Regions from separate parts of the Ureibacillus sp. FSL E2-3493 genome, predicted to be linked through region 2. Evidence: a T-box and tRNA genes for the amino acid it is inferred to sense, from the RefSeq annotation. Region 2 holds a T-box; the other holds one or more tRNA genes.
What was found. The T-box of region 2 lies ahead of MHH69_RS11620 (valine--tRNA ligase). A T-box ahead of a tRNA ligase gene usually reads a tRNA of that ligase, here a tRNA-Val.

Region 1: it encodes a tRNA-Val, which carries the amino acid that the T-box ahead of MHH69_RS11620 (valine--tRNA ligase) is inferred to sense. The anticodon was not compared.

What each region holds. Positions count from the first base shown of each region.
Region 1 is NZ_JBBOPK010000001.1:1,779,767-1,789,180, forward strand. Features, by position in the region: gene qoxB (cytochrome aa3 quinol oxidase subunit I) at 1-609, shown strand, start outside; gene qoxC (cytochrome aa3 quinol oxidase subunit III) at 609-1,205, shown strand; gene qoxD (cytochrome aa3 quinol oxidase subunit IV) at 1,207-1,488, shown strand; one part of gene MHH69_RS09000 (IS3 family transposase) at 1,551-2,497, opposite strand; one part of gene MHH69_RS09000 (IS3 family transposase) at 2,497-2,884, opposite strand; gene MHH69_RS09005 (DUF3219 family protein) at 3,120-3,404, shown strand; gene MHH69_RS09010 (LLM class flavin-dependent oxidoreductase) at 3,419-4,414, shown strand; gene MHH69_RS09015 (hypothetical protein) at 4,535-4,744, opposite strand; gene MHH69_RS09020 (YqjF family protein) at 4,880-5,605, opposite strand; gene MHH69_RS09025 (class I SAM-dependent methyltransferase) at 5,757-6,362, shown strand; tRNA gene MHH69_RS09030 (tRNA-Val) at 6,465-6,537, shown strand; gene MHH69_RS09035 (hypothetical protein) at 6,893-7,387, opposite strand; gene MHH69_RS09040 (hypothetical protein) at 7,377-7,751, opposite strand; partial or broken gene MHH69_RS09045 (helix-turn-helix domain-containing protein) at 8,096-8,371, shown strand; gene istA (IS21 family transposase) at 8,531-9,414, shown strand, end outside.
Region 2 is NZ_JBBOPK010000001.1:2,243,520-2,252,933, forward strand. Features, by position in the region: gene MHH69_RS11610 (bifunctional folylpolyglutamate synthase/dihydrofolate synthase) at 1-653, opposite strand, end outside; gene MHH69_RS11615 (bifunctional folylpolyglutamate synthase/dihydrofolate synthase) at 634-1,935, opposite strand; gene MHH69_RS11620 (valine--tRNA ligase) at 2,041-4,692, opposite strand; T-box leader at 4,756-5,014, opposite strand; gene MHH69_RS11625 (hypothetical protein) at 5,187-5,384, shown strand; gene MHH69_RS11630 (hypothetical protein) at 5,361-6,350, opposite strand; gene hemL (glutamate-1-semialdehyde 2,1-aminomutase) at 6,511-7,797, opposite strand; gene hemB (porphobilinogen synthase) at 7,800-8,780, opposite strand; gene MHH69_RS11645 (uroporphyrinogen-III synthase) at 8,767-9,414, opposite strand, start outside.

The DNA of each region.
Region 1 (9,414 bases), 460 kb from region 2:
AAAATCGGTAAATCTACTTTCTGGTTATTAACAGTAGGTTTCGTTCTTGCCTTCTTCCCAATGTATATCACTGGTTTAGACGGTCAAGCGCGTCGTATGTACACTTATTCAGAAGCAACTGGCTTCGGACCATTAAATATGGTGTCATTTGTCGGTGCTGCTTTAATGGCGATTGGATTCATTACAATCGTATACAATGTATACTACAGTTATAAAAATTCACCAAGAAATATTGGTAGTGATCCATGGGATGCACGTTCATTAGAATGGGCTACACATACACCAGTACCAGAATACAATTTTGCTAGAATTCCTCAAATTAGTTCAAGTGAAACTTTCTGGGATTCAAAGAAAAATGGACATCAATTATTTAAAGGTGAATTGAAAGAAATCCATATGCCAAATAATAGTGGTGTACCATTCATTATGAGTGTTATTTTCTTCATCGCCGGATTCTCATTTGTCTTTGCATTATGGGTTCCAGCCGTGATTGCTTTAATTGGTATTTTTGTTTGTCTTGCTCTTCGTTCCTTTGAACAAGATCATGGACGTCATATTTCGGTTGAAGAAATTAAAGAGACTGAAGCTAAAATTGGAGGTGCTAAATAATGAAAATTGATCACTCGCAACCTCTTGAATATAGTACAGATCAAAATAAGCTAAACATTTTAGGGTTTTGGATTTTCCTTGGAGCAGAAATTATGCTCTTTGCTACCCTATTTACAGCTTATTTCACATTACAAGGTCGTACGGGTTCTGGACCAACGCCTGGTGAGATTTTTGAAATTACTCCAGTATTGATTGAAACAATTGTTTTATTAACAAGTAGTTTTACTATCGGACTTGGTGTTCATGCATTGAGACTCGGTCGTAAAAATGCGATGCTCACATTCTTTGGCATTACCCTACTACTTGGTTTAGTTTTCTTAGGAGTAGAAATATTTGAGTTTACGCATTACTACCATGTTGGTGCTACTTATCAAACAAGTGCCTTTACAGCCGCGTTATTAACAACACTAGGTACCCATGGAGGACACGTAACGTTAGGTTTATTCTGGGGATTATTCATTATGATTCAAGTGAAAAAACGTGGATTAACTCCAGAAACAGCTAATAAATCATTTATCTTCTCTCTTTACTGGCATTTCTTAGATGTTGTTTGGATCTTCATTTTCAGCTTCATCTATTTGAAAGGAATGATGTAATATGAAAGAATTATTTCCTGTAAAACAAGTGATGGGCTTTGTCTTTTCGTTGATCCTAACAGCTGTGGCTTTGCTAGTTTACTTTACAGATATGTCATTTCATATAGGTATGACCATTCTTTTAGTAACAGCATTTATTCAAGCCTTTTTACAACTCGTTGTATTTATGCATGCTGGTGAATCTGAAGATGGTAAGTCAATTTATACGAACATCCTTTATGGTGTCATTATTGCAGTTATTACCGTATTTGGTTCGTTATTAATTTTAATATGGGATATGTAAAAAATGGGAGCTCGACTATAATAAAGTGTACCCTTTGTAAAGGACATTTTTAAAAAAGGCTTTTAAGCAACTTGAAGAAGATGGTGACTGTATTGTGCAGGCGTCATCTTTTTTAAGTTCCATTGACCTCGGTAATGATTGTAATAAGTCATATAACTCTTAATCTCTCTTTTTACTTCTTCTAATGTTTCACACGATTTAAAGTCTGTTTCATCTTTAAAATGACCAAAAAACGATTCTTGTGGGGCATTATCCCAACAGTTTCCACGACGTGACATAGATTGCTCTAGTCCCATTTTCTTTACCATCTTTTGAAATTGGGGGCTGGTATAGTGGAACCCTTGATCAGAGTGAATGAATGCGCCATCGGCCAATTTTATCCCATTCTTTTTCAACATCTTTAATGTATTTAATGCAATATCTAGTGTAATTTTATCCGATGTCTCATATGCTAAAATTTCATTGGTTTCGGCATCTTTTATAGCGGATAAGTAGGCACGTTTTCCTTTTCCATAACTCAAATATGTAATGTCTGTTAATAATACTTTTCTAGCGATTCCTTGCTTAAATTTACGGTTTAATAGATTTGGTAAAGTTCTATGTTCTTTCGTTGCTTTGGCCATTCTTCGATATGGATTTGCTTTTCGAATGGGGCAGATGATTTGAAACTTTTTCATGATACGACGAATTCGCTTTAGGTTATATGTAATTTGATACTGATTTTCTAACGTCATTTTAATTTGACGTGCACCTTTCTTACGACCACGGAAATTGAACGCTTTTAAAATGATTTCTTTGACTGTCTCATCTGCCTGATCACTAGCTTGTCTACTAAGTTGTGCTTCTTCTGAAAAATAACGATAGTAGCCCGATCGAGAGACTCCAACTAATTTACAAAGGTAGCTTACCATTCTTTTTAAGCGGTGTTTTTCTATCACATACTGGATCAACTGAAATTTTTGTTCCGCTGTTAATTTCTCTTTTTCTTTATCAACAACCTTTCTGCTAAATCGATCTTTTTTAGTAGTTCATTTTCTGCACGTAATAATGCATTTTGCGCCTCTAACCTTGCGTACTTTTCTTCTATACTTAATTCTCGCTCAAGTGGACGTCCTGAAGAGTGTTTACGTGTATCCACAAGCCCAGCTACACCATTCTTTTGATAAGCAGCACGCCATCGCTCTAAAGCAGACTTTGCACGTTTTTTACCTACGATATCAATATCAAATCCTGCATCTTCAAAAATTTGAAGTGGAAATTTCCCTTCCTCATATTCTTTAATGGCTCTTGCTTTAAATTCATCTGTATATGTTATTGCTTTTTCACTCACTGCTTTTACATAAGGATGTTTCTTGAGTAATTTCTGTTCTTGATCTGTAAATAACTTTTTCGACATGTTCTTCCGCTCCATCAACCATTTATTTTATTTCATTATAAATAAAAGTACCCTATAAGAGAGACCTTTTTTCAAGTGTCTTTCTTATAGGGTACATTTTATAATAGTCGGGCTCTTTTTTATCTTTGAGTTTTTCAATTCAATTATCCAATTCCTCTTTAAAACAATTTATTTTACTCCCCCCACCTGTCAGTGCTATCATTTGCATACAAACTTAGATTGGAGATGATTTTTTTTGGTAAACAAAATTATGTTAAATGAACGAGTTATTCATATAGACAATTACAAGGAAGAAATAAATTCAGGTTTACATAAAATTTTTATTGAGTTCAAAGTGACGAGCGAAGAATACCATGATATTGCCGTACTACTTTATGAAGGAACATTTGATGTAAAAGTTCCAGAACAAAATTTAGCTTTTAGAGGGACAATTGAACAATATTCAACATCCATTACGAATTTATACAAAGAAGGCGAAGTGGGTATTTATAAATTGACTTTAGTGGAAGTAAGAAATTAGAAAAGAGGAAAAAGATGAAGTTAAGTATATTAGATCAATCCCCCATTTCATCCAATCAAAAAGCACAACATGCTTTAATTGAATCGATGAAACTTGCTCAATTAGGAGATGTACTAGGCTATACGCGTTATTGGATTGCCGAACATCATGATTTACCTGGACTTGCATGTTCCGCGCCGGAAGTAATGCTTGGATATATTGGTGCACAAACGAATCGAATACGAATTGGTGCTGGAGCTGTTTTGCTACCACATTATAAGCCATATAAAGTAGCTGAGGTTTACAATATGCTCGAAACATTATTTCCAAATCGAATTGATATCGGGATTGGTCGTTCTCCTGGTGGATCTGCTGAAGCAACGAATGCTTTGAACGATAATTTTTTACAAAAGGTTTATCAAATGCCGGAATTAGTAGAAGAATTACTCCATTTTTTTCATCAAGATTTTCCGTCGGATCACCAATTCTCGAAAATATCCGCCTCTCCTATACCTGAAACGACTCCTCAACCATGGATGTTAGGAACTAGTGAGAAAAGTGCCATTCTTGCTGCACAAAATGGATTAGCTTATGCTTTTGGTCAATTTATGAGTGAACAAGATGGTACGTCTATAATCGAGTCTTATCGTAAATCTTTTCAACCGAAAATACAAAATCAACCGCCACAAGTATTAGTAACTGTTCCTGTCATTTGTGCGGAAACAAAAGAAAAAGCAGAAGAAATTGCTTTGAGTACGCTAATCTGGCAATTATTCATTGATAAAGGAAAAGCACAAACAATCCCATCCATCGAAGTCGCTAAAAAATATAAATTAAGTGAAAAAGAAAATGAGCAACTTTCTCATTTAAAAAAGAAAATGATTATTGGTAACCCGAAAGAAGTTCAAGAGGCTTTACATCAATTACAAGCTAAGTATAAAGTAGACGAATTTATGATACTAACAATTACCCACTCTCCAGAAGAACGGGCGAATTCATATAAATTGATTGCTCAAGAAGTACTTTCTTAAACATCAAACGAAAGTATGTCAACTTATAGAAGATCTTAATACAAATAAAATCCCCAGTAAGTAGCGTTTTAAATCTACTTACTGGGGATTTTCCAATTATGCGCATTTATTTTTATTGCATTATTTAACTAGCTGCTGTTTTGAATGATTCTTTTCGGTTTCTTTTTCAAAAAGTAGTTGCATAAATATGGCAATAATAAATAAAAATCCTCCACATTTTGCTATTTCAATTCCGTACCAAATGGATATATTTGTATAGAAGCTTGCGACAAATAGTATAATTCCAGAAACGATAAGTAGCGCACAAACATTTGTAAATAATTTGAACATTATCGTCACTCCCCCTTGTGTTGTATTACTATATACATAGTATACAACAATCGTTCACAAAATAGCCATATATTTTTCACTATTTGTTCAAATTTTTATTTTTTTTCGGAAGAAATAATAGATATGACTTGATTTTTATTCCCCTTTTACTAATGGCCAAATCCGTACATCTGCCCTTTTCGCAACATGTAAAATAGGTTTTTCGCTTTCAGGAACTATATTAAAATTCCGTCTTAATATATTTTCCTGTATCTTGGCCTCTCCATCAAATACGATCCAAGATGGATGTAAAATATTACATTGTAGTGGTTTACCTTGCTTATTTATTGTATAAAGACAATAACGTTCCAATAACCATTCATCTAAAGAACCTGCTGATGTCATATATGGAGTAGAAATCGGGTGATATTGACAATTAAATTGTCCTTTACTCATTTTTCCTTCAAAAAATACAGATTCATCGTGCCGCTCCATCTTAAGTGGCTCAAAAAAGTAAGGCAGTCCGAAAAAGGTTTTCGCACATTTAGCCGCAAACCAGTTGGCTGCTGCCAGATAAAAGAAAAAGACACCTGGTTTATCATTCACCATTACATATGTACGGATATTAAATCCTGGATATTCTTTTATACCTGGTAACGGTGGAAGACCTCTACCGCGCATGTCAGTAAAGATATAAGGAACAACGGATACCCACCCAAATCCATCATATGTATCCACTTTTAACGAAGTCGGTACAAGTTTTTGAAGAACTTCCTTTTTAACTGGATAATGGATAAACAAATTATCAATCCATGTTTGCTTCATTATCCATGGTAAAGACGGATAGTCCCTTTTATAACTTTTATATTTACTTTTTATCAAAATGCTCCTACCCTTCTTACAAATCATTAGTAGTAACATCTTTTACGAAAGGCGCCAACATTAGTCACTTAAACAAATTAAAAACTTTATAAAATTGGTGTAAGAAATGCTATGATTATGTAGTTATTGAAAAATGAAATGAGGCAACATGTTGAAAGAATATCAATACGATAAAATGCTCCATATAAATACACGTTCAAAACAAATGGAAGTTAATAACTCCATCCATTATCACCCTTATGAACCAACCCCCTATACAGCTTTAGAAGAGTTGTTTAAACATTATGAAGTCAATGACCAGGATACAATAGTCGATTTTGGTTGTGGTAAAGGAAGGTTAAATTTCTTCATTCATTATATGTTTCATGCCAATTGTGTAGGAATCGATATGAATCAACATTTTTTAGATGAAGCAATGAAAAATGAAAAAAGTTATTTTAGAAATGTGGGAAAAAATAAAGGATCCATTCATTTTCACTGTTGTTTAGCAGAAAAATATGAAATTCAACCTGATGAAAATAAATTTTATTTCTTTAATCCGTTTTCCATACAAGTTTTTATGAAAGTATTCGATAATATAATGTTGTCCTATGAGAAGACTAAACGAGAAATGGATTTAATTTTTTATTACCCTTCAGATGATTATCAATATTTTTTAGAAACCCAATTATCCTTTCAATTTATAAAGGAAATCACGCTTCCTATTTTATATGAAAAAAATCCATACGAAAGATTTGTCATTTATCGTTTAACATAAAAACTAAAATCTATTCACGAGGGAAAAGCATTTTTTAGTTTTCATTATAAATTTTAATAGATTTTTTTATTACATATGGTAATATGTAAATAGAATAATCAAGGTCTTGTAGCTCAGCTGGGAGAGCACCACCTCGACAAGGTGGGGGTCGCAGGTTCGAACCCTGTCGAGACTATTCAATTAAAAGGTCGACAAACACTGGGATATTAATGTTTGTCGACCTTTGTCTTTGTTCTCTAATGTATTTGAATTTATCGAAATTTTAAATGCGTAAAGCTGATTGGAGGCACTACTTGTACTCATTAAAATTTTTTTCGCTAGGATATTGTTTCCTCCGATTTGTCTTTTACTTGAAGCATTCCCAATTTATGAAAAGTTGTTATTGAATAAATGGTAGCTACTACAATGCTTTATAACCTTGATCTCTTAAAAGAGTTTGTTTTGGTGAACATTGGGAGGAGGAGACAATACTAGAAGAATTCAGAAGTACTAGCGCAGCATATTTCTAAAGAATTAATTAAGAGTAATTCTTACTGAAAAATCGTATTGATGACTTCATCTAACGACATATTACTATCCAATTTGTAGGTACCAGGCTTTAAATCATTTGCCAGTCCTCTCTTTTCCACTTCATTGAAAAAGGTCATCGCATTATCAATGATTTCCCCCTGCACTAATGCATCTCCAACTTCGATACTCGTCATTCCTGATGCCACATTGATAACCGTACGATAAATGACTTTCTCATTATCTTGCTTTTCCGATTGGTCCGTTTGTTCTTTTTGAGTTTGTTGACCTTTTGCCTCTTCTTCTGCAGCAGCTAGTTGTTCGTCCCATTCTGTTTTAGTTAAAATAACATACCCAGCATTCGAGAGACTCGTTTTCATTTCCTCTTCCGTTGGGGACTTCGCTGTCACCTGATTCGTTTGTCCTTTCGGTGTAGACTGTGAAAAATAGACAATTCCACAAACACTTGCACTGATGAGAAGACCTGCAGCAAAGCTATTTATCAGATTAGCTTTCATTTGCTACCTTTCTCCCTTCCTTTTTTAATGACACATATGGAGCTAGAAGCTTTTCCACCTCTGATGGTTCAAGCTTTAATTTAGCGGCCATAACCTCCACTTTAAAATTTCTCTTATATAAATCTAGTAATTTTCGCTGTAATTCTCTTTCCTCATTACTAAGCCCAGCTTTTTGTGAAAGGATTTCATTTTCTAAATTCAAAATTTGAACTTCGTTTTGAAGCTTAGTAATCTCCTCCATTATCGTCATATACACCGTGTCAATTTCGCGTTGTTCTATCTTTGTAGCTTGCTTATTTTTGTACATAGAATAGATGAGTAGTAGTATTGCCACGATAAATAGTCCAGTTAAAGTCCATTCCATTGTTCAAACCTCCTTTGTATAAACTAATTTGACCAAGTTATTATACTTTGAAAACCACTAAATTTCGATTAAATTCTACAAAATACTACAATAGTCATTAATAATAAACGACTGAACGATTAGAAAGTTTCATTTCCCCTTTATTTATTTATAATGTTATTTTACTGAAGCCACTGAATAGTTTACTAACTTGGTCGGTAACAATGAAGCATCGGGGAAAATGATAAACAAAAAAGCACTTTCTTTTTCAAGCGCACTGACCTAAAAAAATGAGACAAATAAAAACACCTTTCGTTGAAAAACGGGTATTAAACCTATAAATCCAACGTGGAGGTGTTTTTTCTATGGGAACAAGAGTTAGTTATCCAGTAGAAATTAAAATGAAAGCAATCGAAATGAGATTAGCAGGAATACCTGTTAATCAAGTTTTAGAAGAATTGAATATTCGAAATTATACACAACTAAAAACGTGGATGAAGTGGTATCGAAATGGAGAACTTCATCGCCTTGAACAGCCAGTTGGAAAGCAATATACCTATGGTAAAGGACCAGAATATGAAAATGAAACAGCTAAATTAAAGGCTGAGAACCGTTATTTAAAGCAACAAATTGAAGTTTTGTGTATGGCAAAATAAAAATGCAGAGCTTTGCAAAGGAAAAATGCAGAGTCCTTCACTAATTTTGTGCAAAAAAAATAGACTTGCCAGTCACCCCAAGTCCCCGCTACATTAATTGTGTCGAAGCAATTTTGTAGTGGAGGTTAAGAAAGGATGCTAGCAATGTCTGATATTAATTGTATCAAAAAGTTAAGAAATGAAAAAGGTCTTTCAATCTCTGAGATTCAAAGAACTATGAAAATAAATTGGAGAACCGCTAAGAAGTATGCGGATGAAGATCAAATACCGCAGGAAAAATTATTTAAAAAGAAAGGAATGATGTATGAAGAGAAATGGGGAGAGATTGTATCAGATTGGCTATTTGAGGATTCAAAATTAAAGAAAAAGTCCAGAAGGACAAAGAAGCAAATGTTTGAGGAATTAAAGGATTTAGGGTTTCAGGGATCTTATCGAACGGTTTGTTACTTTATCTCTGAATGGAAAAATACACATCAAGAGGAAAAGGACAACGGTTATGAAAGATTAGAACACCCTCCGGGTGAAGCACAAGTGGATTTCGGAGTTATGGAGGCAGTTCAAGATGGAGAAATTGTCGATATTCATGCTTTAGTGATGTCATTTCCGAATAGTAATGCAGGTTATTCAGTGCCTTTACCTTCTGAAAATCAAGAATGCTTTCTATACGGCCTTAACATTCTATTTAAACAAGTTGGAGGAGTACCAAAAAGGATAAGGATAGATAACTTAACTCCAGCAGTCAAAAAAACTAGAACAAAAATTGAAGAAGCCCAACTAACCGATGAATTTATACAATTTCAAAACTATTACGGCTTCGACGTTCAGGTATGTAATCCTCGCAGTGGGCATGAGAAGGGAAATGTAGAGAATAAGGTAGGGTATGTACGTTATAATTTCTTTACTTCGGCACCAATCATGGAAAGTTATGAAAGTTTGACAGATCAATTATTTCATAGATTGGAAGCTGATCGTAATAGAATCCATTACTCTAAAAACGTACGGATAGAAGATTTATGGCAAGAAGAAAA
Region 2 (9,414 bases):
CCTAAAGCTAAAACGGGTGCTGATTTATTTTCGGCTTCATTTTTCACAACAATTAATGCTTCTTCCGATAATCGCCCTATAACCACTGGTCTACTTTGTTTAATAATGCCCGCTTTATGCTTTGCAATGCTTTGAATGGTTGGTCCAAGAAACTTCGTATGGTCTAATGCAATACTTGGTATGATGGAAAGTAGTGGCGTTACCACATTTGTACTATCCTCTCTTCCCCCCATTCCAGCTTCAAGCAAAACAAGATCTACCTTTTTCTTCGCAAAATAAAGAAAGGCGATGCAAGTTAACAGTTCAAAATCAGTTAACTTACCACTTAAACCCGATAGACTCAACTGTTGAAAAATTTTATCCATTTCCTTATTGGTGATTGGTTCCCCATTGATTTGTATTTGATCATGAACATCAACAATACAAGGGGACATAAACTTTCCGACGGTTAGTCCATGATTTTTTGCAATTTGCTCAATAAAAGTCAAAGTGGAACCTTTTCCATTAGTCCCAGCTATATGAACGACTTGCAACTGATCTTGTGGATGATGAAGTGCTGTTAAAGCGGCTTTGATTGCTTCTAATCCCGGTTTTATGGATAGGTCACTTTCTACGTTCCATTTCCGTTTATAGTCATCTAACTTTGGAATCATGACAGTTCTCTTCCTTCTCTACTAAAAATTTTCGAACTTCTGCTATGAAGTATAATGATCCTGTAATAATTAAAAGTTCATTTTCTTTTCTATTAGCCAATTCAACTTCGATTAACTGCATCCAATTTTCATTGACATTCACCTTCGAATGGCTTGACTTGCTTGCTAAGACCCGAGCTTTCGCTGCACGGGGTAAATCAATTTCAGTAAAATTCATCGCTGATGCCACTTGATCCATCATTTGAATACTCATCTCATGATCTTTATCTTGTAATGCGGCATAGATGAATTTGTATTGTTTGTTTGGATACACTTTTTTTAATGTTTCAATTAAAGCTGTAGTACCTTCGGAATTGTGGGCTCCGTCAATAATGACACCCTCACCTATCTGTTCGAATCTTCCTTCCCAGCGTGCATTTTGCAATGCTTGCCGAATAGTAGATTCTTTAATATTACGATCAAAGAGTAAAGAAGCTGTAATCGCTAATGCTGCATTATCAATTTGATGATTTCCTTGCATCGCTAAAGGAATGGAAGGAAAAACGTGTTGTTGAAAATGATAGTCGAATTGTTGTAGTAGCCCTATTTTTTCATTTGATGTAACAATTGACTCATTTAAAAAATACATTGGTGCATTGCATTCCGCGCCCCGCTGTCTAATCACTTTTTGCGCGTTCATTTGTTTCACACCAACAACGACAGGCTTTTCAAATTTAATAATTCCAGCCTTTTCAAAGGCGATTTTTTCAATCGTATCCCCTAATATGTCGGTATGCTCTAAAGAAATCGTTGTAATGACCGAAACTTCTGGTGTGATGACATTCGTAGAATCGATTCGTCCGCCAATTCCTGTTTCCATTAAGGCGACATCGACCTTTTCATTCGCAAAATGCATTAAAGCAATGACTGTCATAATTTCAAAAAAACTTGGAAACTGTCCATCCAAATTTGTTTCGATAATTTTTGCGACTTTATTGGCATATTGTAAAAATGCTTCATCCGAAATTTGAGTATGATTAATCGTAATCCGTTCATTCACCCTTTCTAAATGGGGTGAAATAAAAGCGCCAACTCGCAATCCATGTTCCGTTAAAATAGCTCGGGTTGCATTTAAAGTGGACCCTTTCCCGTTCGATCCAGCAAAATGAATAAACTTTACCTTTTCCTCGGGATTTCCTAACAGCTGTAAAATTTTCCGAACAGCTTCTAGCGGTTGTCCTTTATATGTACTTGCCTTTAATGTAAAGATGAAATTCGTACATTCTTCTATAGAGTGAAACATATTTTCTTCTCCTCGATTCATTCATTAAAAAAACAACAATTCTCCAACTTAAGGTTATTGTAAAAGAAAAAATGCCCTAGTTAAACTAGGACATCTTTTATCATATTACATATTTTTTAATTCTGCTAAACGTTTTTCAACCGCTTCATATTTTTCTTGATAATCAGCCAGTTTTTCTCGTTCTTTTGCAACTAAAGCTTCTGGAGCTTTTGAAACAAATTTCTCGTTTGAAAGTTTACCAGAAACTAATTTCACTTCTTTCGCCCATTTTTCTAATTCTTTTTCTAAACGAGCAATTTCTTCATCTAAGTTAATTAATCCTGCAAGTGGTAAATAAATTTCAGCGCCTGATACTACTGCCGTCATGGATTGGGCAGGTGCTTCTAATGCTACTCCAATAGATAAAGTTTCTGGATTACAGAACTTTTCGATATAAGCAGTATTGTCTTCTAACACTTTCGCTGTTTCCCCATCCTTAGCAGAAATAAATAATGGAACTTTTTTACTCATTGGCGTATTTACTTCAGCTCGAATGTTACGAACAGAGCGAATAATATCTGTTAATAGCTTCATACTTTCCGCATCTTGAGTAAAGTTAAACTGTTCTTTAACTGTTGGCCATGCAGCAACTGTAATTGACTCGCCTTCATGTGGAAGGTGTTGCCAAATTTCTTCTGTAATGAAAGGCATAAACGGATGTAATAATCGCATTGTTTGATCAAGTACGTAAGCAAGAACAGAACGTGTTGTTTTCTTCGCTGCTTCATCTTCTCCATAAAGAGGTAGTTTCGCCATTTCAATATACCATGAACAGAAATCGTCCCAAATGAAGTTATACAATTCACGGCCTACTTCACCGAATTCATAACGATCTGCTAAATTTGTTACCCGCTCAATCGTTTCATTTAAACGAGTTAAAATCCATTTATCCGCAACATTTAAATGACCTGTTAAATCGATTTCCTCATATTTCATCCCATCCATGTTCATTAAAGCGAAACGGGAAGCGTTCCAAATTTTATTGGCAAAGTTCCAAATCGATTCTACTTTTTCTGTTGTATAACGTAAATCTTGACCTGGAGATGATCCAGTTGCTAAGAAATAACGTAAGGAGTCGGCACCATATTGGTCGATTACTTCCATTGGATCTACACCATTGCCGAGGGATTTACTCATTTTACGTCCTTCACCATCACGAACTAACCCATGAATTAATACATCTTTAAATGGACGTTCCCCTGTAAATTCTTTCCCTTGGAAAATCATTCGAGAAACCCAGAAGAAAATAATATCATATCCCGTTACTAATGTACTTGTTGGGTAGTAACGTTTATAAAGTTCATTATTTTCATCAGGCCAGCCCATAGTAGAGAATGGCCATAGAGCAGAAGAGAACCAAGTATCTAATACGTCTTCATCTTGCGTCCAATTTTCTGCATCTTTCGGAGCCTCTTTCCCTACATAAACTTCTCCTGTTTCGTTATGATACCAAGCTGGGATTTGGTGACCCCACCACAGTTGACGTGAAATACACCAGTCACGGATATTTTCCATCCAACGGGAATACGTATTTTCAAATCGGGAAGGAACAAAGTTTACTTTACTTTCTTCATTCCCTTGTAAGTTAAGAGCAGCCTCTGCTAACGGTTGCATTTTTACAAACCATTGTTTTGATAAATATGGTTCCACAACAGCACCTGAACGTTCTGAGTGACCTACAGAGTGGGTATGAGGCTCGACTTTAATAAGTACTCCTGCTGCCTTTAAATCTTCTACAATTTGTTTACGGCATTCGAAACGATCCATCCCTTGATACTTTCCAGCATTTTCATTCATCGTACCATCTTCGTTCATCACGAGAATACGTTCTAAGTTATGGCGGTTACCAACTTCAAAGTCATTTGGATCATGGGCAGGTGTCATTTTTACAACCCCTGTACCGAATTCCATATCTACGTAATCATCTGCTACGATTGGAATCTCACGACCAACGATTGGCAGGATAACGGTTTTACCAACTAAATGTTTATAGCGTTCGTCATTTGGATGAACGGCTACCCCAGAATCACCAAGCATCGTTTCCGGACGAGTTGTTGCTACTTCCAACACACCTGAACCATCTGCCAATGGATAATTCATATGGTAAAACGCACCTTCAACATCTTTATAAATTACTTCAATGTCAGATAAAGCTGTTTTTGCTGCTGGATCCCAGTTAATAATCCGTTCACCACGATAAATTAAGCCTTTTTCATACAATGAAACGAATACTTCTTTAACGGCATCCGATAAACCTTCATCCAATGTAAAACGTTCTTTTGTATAGTCAAGAGCAAGGCCGATTTTTGCCCATTGCTCACGAATATGGCCAGCATATTCTTCTTTCCATTCCCACGTTTTCTCAAGGAACTTTTGACGGCCTAAATCGTAACGGGAAATCCCTTGTTCGCGAAGTTTCTCTTCAACTTTTGCTTGTGTTGCAATACCAGCATGGTCCATACCAGGTAACCATAATGCGTCGTATCCTTGCATACGTTTCATACGGATTAAAATATCTTGTAATGTCGTATCCCATGCATGCCCTAAATGTAATTTACCTGTTACATTCGGAGGTGGAATTACAATGGAATAGGGCTGCTTTCCGCTTTCAGGCTGTGCTTCAAAAAATTTCCCTTTTAACCACCACTCATAACGACCCGCTTCTATACTTTGGGGATCATACTTCGTTGGCATTGTTAAGTTTGGTTGTTCTGTCATATTGACTCCTCCTTATGATATTTTTTAAAAGCGAATAAAATAAAAAAACTCCTATCGCCCTATCAAAAGGACGAAGGAGTTTTGATTCTATTTTTCGCGGTACCACCTTTAATTCCGAGATAAGGTTATCAATTCAAACGAAATAACACTAATATCTCGACACTCATTGTGGTAACGGGGTTTACCCGGCATTTTGCTACTATCATTTCACAAAAGCTGCTCCAAGGCTACGTTCAAATGGTTGCAAGCAGAAACTTTTCAGCTACCGTTTCCTCTCTTAAGCAAGCAAGCACATTTTACTCTTCCTGTTCATCGCATCCATCATTATTCACTTCACTTTTGTCAACCGATGCAATTTGATGAAACCAATTTAACAATTCATCATAACTATATAGTATAAGACAACGGTTAAACAAAGTATAACTGTTCTTATTGTATAATATACCATTAACAGTTTTCAAGTGACAATAAATTTGATGAAAGGAAGTGAAAATATGAAAAAACGAAGTAACTACAATCCCTATTTGTTGCCACCATGGCTTAGGAAAACTCGATTTTTTTGTAAACAAATTGCCATTCCCATTGCGGTTTTCCAAGCTATCCGAACATTAATAGTACCAACAACTGGCGATTTTATTTTATTACTCATATTAGTTTTATTATGTTGGTTATTTGCGAATGATTTTATTTGAGAAATTTAGAATCGTATACGACTCCGTTAATTCTTGATAAAAATCATCCGTATCCGTAGGGAAATATTGAGTCGATTCCACTACTTTATCTTTATTTACAGACTCAGATGTTTCTTCACTATTATCTACAAGGTTACCACTAGAAAACGTAATATGATCCAATGATTTTCTACTACTTTCATAAGAATCGAATAATACGTTCTCATTTTCTACAACTAGTTCCAGCTCTTCAGTCGGAGTTTGTCCAGAGGTATTAGTTGTATTCTCCACCTCTGGTTGCATTTGAGCAGTTGATGGTTCTTGAACAGTTGGCTCCTCTGGAAAAATAGCATCATGTCCAAAACGAATTTCTTCTGTCACCTGTGATTCTTCTTGTTGTGTTTCATCTTCGTTTAACTGTTCAGTAAATGTGATTGCTTCGTTCAATGGTTCAAGATTCGCTGTTTTTTCTGGTATCGTAGGTTGTTCAGGGAAAACGGCTTCATAATTAAATTGAATTTCTTCAGTTACTGGAGGTTGTTCCGATGACGAATTTTCCACTTCGTAATGGAATAAAGCACCTTCGACAGATTCTTCAAATTGACAATCAACATCCCATTTAAATGTACAATTTGAACCATTATATACAAAGTACGATACATCATTTATACAAATTTGAGGCTGACTTTCACTCGCAACTTTATCACGAGGCAAATCAATTTCTAAAGGTAGTGCATATTCAAAATAACCGTTATTCCCTTCAAATTCCAATTCTTCGATATAAGTACCATCGCTATACTCCGGCAATTCATTTGGATTAAAACGTGCCGTAGCTGCTATATGATAAATACCGACTAAACGAATGGAGTCATCCGTCTCAATTTGTTGCCAAATTGGTTTTATATCAACAGATAGTACTTCTTCCACAACACCTAACTGTTCTGGAAATACAAATTGCGTCATCATATCCCAATTAATATTTTGCATATGGTATCCCTCCCGTATCTACCATATGCTTCAAGAAAATAAGTATGCTAAGAAATGTCTATAAAACTTCCGTAAGTAAAAGGCATTTCATACTTATTCTTATTTTTTATTTTAATAAAAAAAGAGTGCCTATCTCCTTTGAGATAGACACTCTTTTCCATTATCGGGCTAATTTGGCAAACACTTTATGGAATGCTTCTACGGTTTTTTCAATATGCTCTTCTGTATGAGCAGTTGAAATAAACAATCCTTCAAATTGGGAAGGTGGTAAATAAATCCCTTCCTCCGCCATTAATTTATAATACTCAGCAAATAATTTTAAGTCTGAAGTTTTAGCTGAAGCAAAGTCCACTACCTCTTCATTTGTTAAGAATAAACCAATCATTGAACCAGCGCGATTAACAGTATGTGGAATATTGTATTTCGTTGCTGCTTCACGAATACCCGCCTCTAATTGGTCACCTAATTTTTTGAAATATTCATAGGATTCTGGTGTTAAACGAGATAACGTCTCAATACCAGCTGTCATAGCTAATGGGTTACCGGATAATGTTCCGGCTTGATAAACTGGACCTGCTGGTGCAATTTGCTCCATAATTTCCCGTTTCCCTGCAAAGGCACCAACTGGAAGACCACCGCCAACAACTTTACCAAGGCATGTTAAATCCGGGTTCACACCAAAATAACCTTGAGCACAATGATAATCGACACGGAAACCAGTCATTACTTCATCAAAAATAAGAAGGGATCCATTTTCTTCTGTTACTTTTCGTAACCCTTCTAAGAAACCTGGTTTCGGAGGAACAACTCCCATATTTCCTGCAACTGGCTCCACAATTACAGCCGCAATTTGTTCACCAAATTTTTCAAATACTGCTTGTACTGCTTCTAAATCATTATAAGCAACTGTTAATGTATTTTTAGCGATATCCGCAGGAACACCAGGGCTATCAGGTAAACCTAGAGTAGCGACGCCTGATCCAGCTTTAATTAATAAAGAATCACCGTGACCGTGGTAAGATCCTTCGAATTTTAAAATAATATCTCTACCCGTATATCCACGGGCTAAACGTAATGCTGCCATTGTCGCTTCCGTACCAGATGAAACAAAACGTACCATTTCAACAGATGGAACTCGATCAATAACAATTTGAGCTAATTCATTTTCCAATAAAGTTGGAGCACCAAAAGAAGAGCCTTTTGCAGCTTGCTCTTGAATAGCTTTCACAACTTCTGGATGGGAATGACCTAAAATAAGGGGGCCCCAACTTAATACATAGTCAATGTATTCATTGCCATCGATATCTTTAATAATGGCACCTTTTCCAGATTCCATAAAAATTGGATCTGTGTTAACTGATTTAAATGCACGTACAGGGCTATTTACCCCACCAGGCATTAAATGAACACTTTCAGAAAATGCTTGAATCGATTTTTCATATGTCATGATTATTTCCCCTCCAACCAACGGACAGCATCTTTTGCATGATAAGTAAGAATCATATCAGCACCAGCACGTTTCATACCAAGTAAAGTTTCTAGCACTACCGCTTTTTCATCAATCCAGCCGTTTAATGCTGCTGCTTTTACCATCGCATATTCACCAGATACGTTATAAGCCACGATTGGTAAATTGTAATTGTTACGAACATCACGAATAATATCTAAATAAGATAGTGCAGGTTTTACGATTAAGAAATCTGCTCCTTCTTCGATATCGGATTCTGCTTCCCGGAATGCTTCTAAACGATTCGCTGGATCCATTTGATACGTTTTACGGTCTCCAAATTGGGGAGCCCCATCTGCTGCTTCACGGAATGGACCATAGTAAGCAGATGCATATTTTACAGCGTAAGACATAATCGGTACATCTTCGAAACCAGCTTCATCTAAGGCAACACGAATAGCCGCTACGAAACCATCCATCATATTGGATGGGGCAATAATGTCCGCTCCTGCTTTTGCTTGAGATACAGCTGTACGGGCTAAAACATCTAGTGAAGGGTCATTTAAGATTTTTTCTCCTTCTACTACTCCACAATGACCATGATCAGTAAATTCACATAAACATGTATCCGCAATAACGATTAATTCCGGATGACGTTCTTTAATTAAACGAGTTGCTTCTTGAACAATACCATGGTCATGGAATGCACCAGTACCTACAGCATCCTTTTCTGCTGGTATACCGAATAAAATAACCGATGGAATTCCTAAAGCGACAACTTCATCTACTTCTTCAGCTAATCTGTCCAAAGAATATTGGAAAACACCAGGCATGGAGCTTACTTCATTTTTTATATTTTCCCCTTCAATGACAAAAATCGGATAAATAAAATCCTCTTTATGCAAATAAGTTTCTTTCACCATTGAACGCATTGTTGCGGATGAACGAAGACGACGATGTCTTTTGAAATTAAGATCTTTCATGATTGATTTCCTTCTTTCTTTGAATTTCTTCAATAACTGCTTCCATTGTATAAACTTTCGGTTTGTATGTAACTTCAGCACCATAAAACGCTATTCTTGCTGCTGTTATATGGCCAATGGCAGCTAATTTAGCTTTATCCCACCCGGTAATAGGGGCAACATGATTTGCAAAAACATCTACAGCTGAAGGGCTTGCGAAAATAAGGATTGGTTTTGCCTTTGTTTGTACAAGTTCTATTAAAGACTGAATATTGGTCAGATTTTCATGTGTATCATACACAGTCCATTCTTTCACGTCAAAAGGTAATCCCCTTTTCAGCGTATCTTTCGCTTTATTTCCTTTAATAAACAAACAGTTTAGTTCGTCCCCCGTTATCGCTGGGAACTCCTTCACAAATACATCGGCACTAAAAACCGTCGGCATGAAGCTTACTTGGAAGCCATTTTGTTCCAAAGATTTCGCTGTTTTTGTACCAACCGCCGCCACCCGCCCATTAAAGTGGGCAGGGGTTAAATGATGGCGTTTCATCTTATCACAAAAGGCTCTGACTCCATTTTGACTTGTGAAAATAAGCCAGTCAACTATTCGAGCTTTTTGAAGTAGCTCATCATCATTTCGATGAATCGTTTCTTT